DNA from 3 places in the Alteromonas stellipolaris genome. Region 3 is predicted to be linked to each of the others. Evidence: predicted binding sites of a transcription regulator. Region 3 holds the regulator's gene; each other region holds the start of a gene.
What was found. The regulator FliA, encoded in region 3, starts transcription of late flagellar genes. The targets are predictions, from matches to a motif close to CTAAAGNTNNNNNNNNNNNNGCCGATA.

Region 1 (3,281 bases), 1.4 Mb from region 3:
AAGAAAGTCTTACTGAAGCACAAATCAGCGAACTGGGTATAAACCCAACCGTAAGGGCTGAAGTGCTATCCTTGCAGGATTTCGCCACCATAGCGAATGCAGTATCAGCGTTAGAAGAAGCACAAGAAAATTAAAGTTAGCTTATGAATGAGTCTGAAATTAAGGTGCGGGTGAAAACCCGTCACCTGCCCGAACATCTACCTTCTGATTCGCCACAATTCGCGTTCGCTTATCACGTGACCATTGTGAATGACAGCCAGGAAACGGTACAACTGATTAATCGTTACTGGCAAATTACCGATGCTAACGGTAAAACCTCAGAGGTGAGTGGCTCAGGAGTTGTCGGTAAACAGCCCATATTAAAACCGGGCGAAGATTTTGACTATACCAGTGGTGCAGTACTTGATACCCCGGTAGGAAATATGCAAGGCTATTACGAAATGGAGCGTGAAAACGGTGAACGTTTTCGTGTTCCCATTGAAGTATTCCGTTTAGCGGTTCCCAACATTCTTCACTAAGTTTGAGACTTATGACCTATCGCAACACCTTTGTAGTGGGTGATATTCAAGGCTGTTATGGCGGGCTACAGAAACTGCTAAAAAAAGCCAATTTCTCTGCGGATAAAGACAAACTCATCGCCGTTGGCGACTTAGTTGCCAGAGGCGAAGACTCGTTAGGCACCTTACGGTTTCTAAAAAGCTTAGGTAGCAGTTTCGAGACAGTGCTAGGAAACCATGATCTTCACTTGTTGGCTGTTGCGAACAAAATTCGTAAACCTAAGAAAGCTGACAACCTTCAGCCCTTGCTTGATGCTCCCGATTTAAAAGCATTGCTGGATTGGCTTCGCCAGTTTCCCCTCGCTAAAAAAATCAATGCCAACCATACTATTGTACATGCTGGTCTCTACCCTCATTGGAGTACAGACACGCTCGTCAGCCTAAGCGATGAAATCAGTCAACAATTACAATCAAAGCACTATACTGACTTTTTGAAAAACATGTACGGCAACACGCCACTCAAGTGGTCTGATAAACTTGAAGGCGTATCGCGAACTCGCTTTATTGTAAACGCATGTACCAGAATGCGCTTTCTAAACGCAGATACTAGTTTAGAGTTTGAGACAAAAACCCACCCTTCTCAGGCTTCGAAGTCTGTTGTGCCTTGGTTCAAAGTAGACAATACCCATCTTAAGGCGCAAGAACAGATACTTTTCGGTCATTGGGCTGCACTTAATAGTGAGACGCAAGATAATCGTTTTGTCGCACTAGACACTGGCTATGTTTGGGGTCAAGAAATGACTATGCTGGATGTCAACACAGGTAAGCTCATCAGAGTACATGCGTAAATTACTTAATTGATACAGCAAACTACTAAATCACAAATTCTTGTGCTTTACTTGTTAACTTAATAGCTTACCTGCCGATACTCTGGTTATATACGTTAGTCTATAATCCCATTACAGTTCATGTTATACATTTTAATACCTTATTCTAGGTCATTGAGGTGTATTTTGGACGTAGTGCGGGGTAGTATCGTCACGCAAAAGAATAAAAAATAGTCTAGGAGTTTCAATGAAGATTACAGTAGCCACTCGCGTAATCGGCGGTTTTGTAGCAATTACTTGTCTACTGATTGTCATTAGCGTTGTTTCGTTGTTTAACCTCAATTCCATCGGTTCAGCAACCGAAGAGGTAAATGACGTAGCGCTTCCTACAGTAGCGGGGAGTAACGCCTTAAAAGCGAACTTTCTAAACATGGGTAGATTGACATTCGAAGCCTATATTGAAGAAGATTTATCGGGCCTTCAGGAAAAGCGCACTGCATTCAATCAAAGCCGAGATATGTTCGAGACTGAATATAAGAAGCTTGCCACTGCAGTTGCCAATGAACCTGAACTGCAAAGTAAGTTGAACAGTGTTCGAGCTTCCTATGATAACTACATTAAAAATGTTGAAGCGGTTTACCTGAACCACCAAAAGTTCATGGATATTCGAAATACCATTGACGACCGTTTAGGTGATGCTGAAGACAATGCTGACGATGCATCTACTTACCTACTAGACTTTTCAGACCTTGACGCAGTGCAAAGTGACCCAAATCTTAGACGCGCAGCAGATATTGGTAGCCAACTAGAAACCTCATTACTTTCTTTACTTACCGTTTCTTATGAATACGTAAAAACCGAAACTATCGTACGCTCTCAAACTCTAGGTAACGAAGTTGACTTAGTGGTAGATAAGGTTGCTACTTTACTTAGTGATATGGGCCAAGCCGCTGGGCAGCGCGACCAATCTGGTACTCTTAGCGATATTAATGAATTGGTAAACGATGCCCTAAATGCGATTACCGCCAGTGATGGCGTCATGGCGTTGCATGTAGAAAGACTAGAGCGCAGAAATGACTCTGAAACCGCGCTTACTGCTTCAGATAAAAACATTGCGAATGGTATTGTGGAACTTGAGCAGCTTCTCTCTCTTGCCGACGCAAAAGCAAAAGACGTTGAAAACCAAGTAAATGGTGCTATCACCACAGGTAACATTATTATCAGTGCGGTGGTTATTCTCTCTATCGCGATAGCCATCATTATTGGTTACATAACAGTACGTGCCATTACTCGCCCGCTGTACCGCGTGAACGAGTTGCTTACCGTAGCATCGTCTGGAGACTTAACCCATCGCCTTGACGATTCTGCTGAAGATGAATTTGGCCTATTAGCTAAAAACTGTAATAACTTGATTGGCAACCTTAAAGAGCTGATTTCAGGAATTAACACCCGTGCCGAGCAACTTGCCGCGGCATCAGAACAAACCTCAGCCGTTACTGCGCAAACCACCCATTCGATTCAAGATCAGAAGTCGCAAATTGGCCAGGTGGCAACAGCTACTACAGAAATGCACTCTACCTCGCAATTGGTAGTGCAAAACGCTGAAGATACGCTGAGCCAAATTCGCCATGCAGATGCAGAGGCTGAAAATGTACGTCAACTCTCGCTTGAGAATAAACGTATTATCGAAATTCTAGCTAAAGACGTACAAGACGCTGCAGATGTTATTAACAAACTTCATCAAGACAGCGCCAGCATCGGTGGCATTCTTGATGTTATCCGCGGCGTGGCCGACCAAACTAACCTACTTGCCTTGAATGCGGCCATTGAGGCTGCCCGTGCGGGTGAGCAAGGTAGAGGCTTTGCGGTAGTTGCTGATGAGGTCCGTACTCTTGCCAGCCGTACGCAACAGTCTACGCAAGAAATCAACGCTATGATTGAGGTACTTCAAGCGGGT
Region 2 (3,281 bases), 1.6 Mb from region 3:
ATGAAAATCCAGCCTCGACGCTGGCCAAGAAAGCGAGGTTTTACGCGGTCAATTAAAGGAGACCAAAGAAAATTGAATGAATAGACCGCAAAGATAGCACCAAACAAGCCAATGGCTGACCGAGATAGGCCTTCATCTTTTAACCAAGCAGATAGCACTGAACCAATCATAATCCATGGAAAACCACTGGTAATGCCAAATAGAAAAATACTGAGGTAACGTCGGTCGTGATAAGTTTTCAGAGAGTCTAACAATTGCGTTCCATGGCCAAAGCGTGATCGTTTCGTATTGAGCCATGATCACGCTTGAGTTTCAATGAAAACGAGCGATAAAGGGTTGAATCACTGATAAATTAAGGAATAAAGAAAGTCGTTAGGGACGGATACCAACACAATCGATGGGGCAGTGCCCTTTTCCTTCTAAGAACAATACACAGTTCATTAACTCATCGACGAGATATTTATCTGAACGTAACTTATCTTCTTGCCAAAAATGGACTTGATGGAGCAAATGCCAAAAGACCCGTTCCTTATAGGTGTAAGGTTGGGTAAATGTGTACTCTATCTGGCCCCATTCTTCCATACTATCCCAAAAGAATAGTTCGATCTCCTCGACCGGAAGCTCTCCTTGCCAAAATGACCTCAGATAAAAACACAGCTGCTTGGCCTTTTTGTTTACGAATGTTTGAACAGTCATAGACACACAGCCGCCGTTATTAAAGATTAAAATGAATTATAGTTCAGAACAATCAGTGATACCTTGTGAAACACAAGGCACATGAGATAGATTACTGTTTTAAGCTGTAAATTAGACTAGTTGGTTTAGATTCTAATTACCAGCCTAAATGTTGAGTCCATCCAAGAACGCTGCCAGCAATCAACTGAATTTTAGCTCTATTCTCATTGTCCATTAGACCAAAGGTTGAATTTTGGGTTGAGAGTGACTGTTGTCTGTAGTGGAGTTTGAGTGAGGTGATGGCAAGTTGTTTTCGTTTCGTTTCTGTTTGCGATGCCCATGTATTGGTGTCGTTAATAGATAAATCTAATACCGGGAATTCTGTTCCAGCAATAAATTCAGGTACACCGCGATTTATGTCGGCATTCGGCCAAAAGGGGGTGATGGCGACTAAAGTGTCTGGTGAGGGAATAATGCCTTTAGAACCTAAATCCAGCAATTGTGCAGCCTGCATACCATAAGCAATGTTCATTCTAAACCCTTGATGACTTTCAAGGTGCGTATTAAGCGCATTGATTAAGATGGTTAAATGCTGACTGGACGATACGTAACTTTGTCGCTGAAGTCGACTGTCACTTTTCGGGTGAATGGCTTCATCGACGGGAAGGTCAGGGTCTTCTTCTAGCGTGAATGAAACTGGGCTAACCACAGCATGCCAACCTTTTTCATTCAGTAAGCTGGCTAAGTGACGCGCGTCCCCAATAGAAAGTCCGGTGGGTGAGGCATCAGCTAATATAATGGCCGCTCCGCGAGAGATGGGTAATGCTGATGGGCTCTCAAAAATAGGCACGCGGATTTCCCCAGCCATTACATAGGTAATGTCATCGGGTAAAAAAGCGTGGGTAATATCCTCATACAAGCTTTGGGCTTGCGCACCAGGCGCAAAATATCCCATCAAAAACATAAGGCTAAAGCTGCAACCCACCACGAGAAAGCGAAATAAACGTAACATGGCGTACCAATAAAGCATTCAACAGTTTTATTATCGGCTAAAGCTTTGAAAACTTCAGTTCGAACCAATAGTATTTTTTAGCACTTGGTTAATTAACCGCTTAAATGATAAAAGCTGAAACAGGTAGCTAAGAAGCGCCCCAAAGTCTCAATCTATAGATAGTGGGGCGGGGGAGTAATGGGCATAAGCAGTAAACGGGATAGGCGTTTGAAAGGTTAACCAGTCTTCCGAGGCAGGATGCGCAAAGCTCAAGCTTTCTGCATGCAACTGCAAACGTTCGGCCATACTCAGCGCTTCAGCATGAGCATACAACCTATCACCTAAGATAGGGTGACCTAACTCAAGCATGTGAACACGTAATTGGTGGGAGCGCCCAGTAACGGGGTACAAGGCCACTAACGTTTCGCTTAGCTCACTCGTAGTGCTAGTGCTGGGGCTAGTATAAGAGCTAGCGCTAGCGGCTGAATTAACGGGTTGAGGTGATACTTTTGGTATAACGTCTACCACTTCATAATGGGTGAGAGCTTTTTTGCCTCGCGCATAATCCACCATTTGCTTAGGGCGATTAGGCCAATCACAAATTAGGGGTAAATTTACTTCTCCCTCACTGTTTTTCACGTTACCGAAAACCCGAGCGAAATAACGTTTCTTGGTTTGACGTAATTCAAATTGCTTTGAAATATGTCGATGGCTTTCTTTGTTAAGCGCCATCACCATAATACCCGACGTTGCCATATCGAGCCTATGGACTACCGTCGCCGTAGGAAACACAGTATTAACTCTGCTAATGAGCGAGTCTTTATGTTCTTCTGCTTTACCTGGCACACTTAACAGGCCGCTGGGCTTATTCGCTACCAAGATGTCATCATCTTGGTAGAGAATGGTTAAATAGGGCTGTACGGGCGGGTTATAAACAAACGCTGGATTAGCCATTAAGGGTTATTCACCACTAAACGAAGGGCATCAAATTGCACATCAGCGCCTTGTATTACTTTGTCCAATGCGTTCATTTGATTTTCAATAAACTCGATTTCACTGTCACGTACTGACGGGTTACGCTTCTGCAAATCGACTAAACGCTGGATTTCACTGTTTAGGGTTTTATGCATGTCTTGCAGTGCATCGTGTAGCTTTTGATTCGCTTGTTGATGCGCCAGTTTACGGCTGTTTTCAATTGCTAAGGTAAGCGGCTGTTGAAGCGCTTTTATTAACTGATGCGAAATTTTGCGGTTTACTTTACGCTTTATCTCGAAGGTTAAATCTACTTGGTTACCTTGTGCATCTAAACAAATACGCAGTGGCGTTTGAGGTAAGAAGCGGCCAAGCTGGAGGGCTTTTGGGGCGTTGGCATCTAGCACAAACAAAGCCTCTAACCAGTAAGCGCCTTTGGGCAAGTCAGGGTCAGCAATAAAGCCAATGCTGCTTTTACCATGCACATCACTAAGCACTAAATCGATAGCGGTATGCACAAGAGGGTGATCCCAACTTAAAAACTGTACATTTTCTAGGGTTGTAGCAACTCGGCGCTTATAGGTTACGGTCATGCCTTCAGGGTCAAGCCCCGGTAATTGGCTAACCATAGATTCTGTTGGCA
Region 3 (3,281 bases):
CAACTAACTTTGCGTCTGCAGGTACTAGCGGCTCTTGCGCTTTAACACGCTCAAACATATCTACTACTACATCGGTGGCCTGAAGAATGGTGTCCATCAATTCAGGCGTAAGAGTACGTTGTCCGTTTCGCATTACATCGAAAACGTTTTCTGCACCGTGGCAAATTTCAACTAATTCGGTAAGCGACAAAAAGCCGGCGCCACCTTTTACGGTATGGTAACCCCGGAAGATAGCATTAAGTAAATCTCCATCTTCAGGATTATTTTCCAGATCAACGAGCTGTTCTTGTAATTGTTCAAGGATCTCCCCAGCTTCAACTAGAAAGTCCTGTAATATATCCTCGTCAACATCAAACGCCATGCGCCCGCTCCCCTAAAAACCTAAGCTAGACAAAAGATCATCTACGTCATCTTGGCCAGATACCACATCATCGCGTTGGTCTGCATCAATAATTGGACCTTCGGCTTCGACACCATCAATCTTGTTAACTTTTTCGACTTTCGCTTCCGATGGCTTGTCTTGCTCTGACTGTTCGGGTTCACCGAACATCGTCAGCATATTAACTAAGCTATCTTCCACTTCTTTTACGAGTTCAATCACTCTGCGAATAACTTGACCGGTAAGATCTTGATAACCTTGTGCCATTAACACTTCGGTAAGCAATGATGTAAGCTTAGACGATTGTTTCGATCCGTCTTCTAGCAATTCGTCTAAATCTGCGCATAAAACTTTGAATTCACCCAACTCAAGTTGACGATTCATCAGTTTTTTCCACTCCGGCATAATTTTTTCGATGCGCGTGGAAAGCACTTCCGCAATTGGCATGCACTCTTCAACAGCATCCATGGTGGTATTGGCCGCTTTTTCCGTCTCTTCGATAACGTACATCAGTCGCGTTTGCGCATCAGGAATGTCATCAACGGTTAAATTTTTAATACGTTCATCGATTTGGAAGTTATTTAACGAATCATGAAGTTGACGCGTTAATTTACCAACTTCAGCAAAGAGCTCAATGGACTCTTTCATCGAAACGGCTTCTAAGACGGCGTTCGCAGATGCGTTATCGCCCTCTTCAAGATACGCTACCAATTTTTTGGCTTCTTCGAGCGTTATAGAGACACTTTCATTTGTCGACATCCAGTAAACCTCATTTCTCTGGTGAGCGTCTGGATCAACCTAAACGTTCGAAGATTTTGTCTAATTTCTCTTTCAACGTAGCGGCAGTGAAAGGTTTAACAACATAACCGTTCACACCAGCTTGCGCTGCGGCAACGATTTGTTCTTTCTTCGCTTCTGCTGTCACCATAAGAACCGGTAGGTGTTTCAACTTATCGTCGGCACGTATAGCGCGTAATAAGTCGATACCTTGCATACCTGGCATATTCCAATCTGTTACAACAAAGTCAAAATCACCTTGTTGTAGCATAGGCAGCGCGGTGTTACCGTCGTCCGCTTCCTGGATATTGGCAAAACCCAAATCTTTTAACAGGTTCTTTATGATACGTCTCATGGTAGAAAAATCGTCAACCACGAGAATTTTCATACTTTTATCCAAAATAGCCTCCAATGAGGGGTTAATTGTTATTAATTTCTATTCTTCGTCAACTTGCCACGATTTCATTCGTGATTTGAGTTTTAACATGGCCTGACTATGAATTTGACTCACTCGCGATTCACTAACATCAAGAACTTCACCAATTTCTCTAAGGTTCAGTTCTTCATCATAGTATAAAGAAAGTACAATCGCTTCCCGTTCGGGTAATGTAGTAATAGCATGTGCTAGCGCTTTTTGGAAAGCCCCTTGCATCAAATCTTCTAACGGTGCATCGCTGCCTCGGTTTTTTTCTGTAGAAATAACATCTTCAGAAACACCTAGGTCTTCAATACCCACCAATTTTCCAGCATTCACTTCGTTAAGCATTTGATGATAATCTTGCATGCTGACATTCATTTTAGCTGCAATATCAACATCTCGCGCGTCTCGGCCTGTTTCACCTTCAACTTGAGAGATAGCTTCGGTGATTGCCCTTCCATTTTTATGAACAGAACGAGGTGTCCAATCACCTTTTCTTATTTCATCAAGCATGGCGCCGCGAATACGAATACCTGCAAAGGTTTCGAAACTTGCACCTTTGGAACCGTCAAAATTTCGTGCAGCTTCTAGCAGTCCAATCATACCTGACTGGATTAAATCATCGACAAGAACACTGGCTGGTAATCTCGCCATTAAGTGGTGTGCTATTCGCTTCACCAGCGAAGCGTGACGCTCAACTAATTGTGACTTGTCCGTTTGCTGTTGATAAGCGGCTGCTTTGCTATTCAACGCTGACTTCCTACTGCTTTATCTGCTACTAGTTGTTCAATAAAAAATTCTAAATGGCCACCTGGTTGCGCAGGAATAGGCCATGATGCTGCTTTGGTTGCTAGCTGGCTAATCGCCACTGCTGCCGGAGAACTCGGGTAAGCATCTACAATTGACGTTTGTTTACGTACTGCTTTGCGTATGTTCTCGTCAAAAGGAACTGTTGCAACCAATTCTAGCGCAACATCCAAGAATCGCCCTGTTACTTTAGATAATTTGCTGAAAAGCTCCTGACCTTCTCTAACATCGCGGACCATGTTGGCGACCACTTTGAAGCGAAAGACACCGTGCTCTCGGTTAAGAATTTTAATTAGCGCGTAGGCATCAGTGAGTGAAGTGGGCTCATCGCACACTACCACCATAATATCTTGAGAGGCTTTGGAGAAACTTAGCACCATATCGGAAATACCCGCTGCGGTATCTACAATAAGCACATCAATGGGCGAGCGCAATTCGCTAAAAGCTCTAATGAGCCCTGCATGCTGCGTTGGTGATAGCTCTGCCATTGATTGAGAACCCGATGTGGCTGGTGCTATTTTTATACCGTGAGGGCCCGTAACGAGTACATCGTCCAAGGTACACTCACCAGATAAAACGTGTGAGAGGTTTTTCTCTACGCGCAATCCTAGCATTACATCCACATTGGCCAGACCTAAGTCTGCATCCAATACCATTACTCGCTTTCCCTGCTTTGCCATAGCAATAGCTGTGTTTAGCGTAATATTTGTCTTACCAACGCCACCTTTACCTCCGGTGACGGCGATAACTTTGATTAATCGTGATTGCTTCATTTTTCGTAAGCTACTCGCTTGATCATCAATCATACTGCTCGTGCTGTTTTAACCACATTGTTACTAGTAGTATGATTCAAACCGTACTTTTTATAAAGCTTTGCAGCAGCAGATACTAAAGATTTTG

Region 1: the regulator FliA is predicted to act here: its motif matches at 1,399-1,425, upstream of AVL57_RS03660 (HAMP domain-containing methyl-accepting chemotaxis protein).
Region 2: the regulator FliA is predicted to act here: its motif matches at 1,719-1,745, upstream of AVL57_RS02930 (DUF3530 family protein).

Annotation. Positions count from the first base shown of each region.
Region 1 covers NZ_CP013926.1:896,127-899,407, reverse strand. The annotation lists gene rsmA (16S rRNA (adenine(1518)-N(6)/adenine(1519)-N(6))-dimethyltransferase RsmA) at 1-134, shown strand, start outside; gene apaG (Co2+/Mg2+ efflux facilitator ApaG/CorD) at 144-518, shown strand; gene AVL57_RS03665 (symmetrical bis(5'-nucleosyl)-tetraphosphatase) at 530-1,345, shown strand; gene AVL57_RS03660 (HAMP domain-containing methyl-accepting chemotaxis protein) at 1,572-3,281, shown strand, end outside.
Region 2 covers NZ_CP013926.1:690,111-693,391, forward strand. The annotation lists gene AVL57_RS02920 (AmpG family muropeptide MFS transporter) at 1-254, opposite strand, end outside; gene AVL57_RS02925 (hypothetical protein) at 373-696, opposite strand; gene AVL57_RS02930 (DUF3530 family protein) at 833-1,687, opposite strand; gene AVL57_RS02935 (pseudouridine synthase) at 1,835-2,620, opposite strand; gene rapA (RNA polymerase-associated protein RapA) at 2,620-3,281, opposite strand, start outside.
Region 3 covers NZ_CP013926.1:2,281,157-2,284,437, forward strand. The annotation lists gene AVL57_RS09660 (chemotaxis protein CheA) at 1-361, opposite strand, end outside; gene AVL57_RS09665 (protein phosphatase CheZ) at 374-1,138, opposite strand; gene cheY (chemotaxis response regulator CheY) at 1,173-1,556, opposite strand; gene AVL57_RS09675 (RNA polymerase sigma factor FliA) at 1,593-2,324, opposite strand; gene AVL57_RS09680 (MinD/ParA family protein) at 2,321-3,187, opposite strand; gene flhF (flagellar biosynthesis GTPase FlhF) at 3,184-3,281, opposite strand, start outside.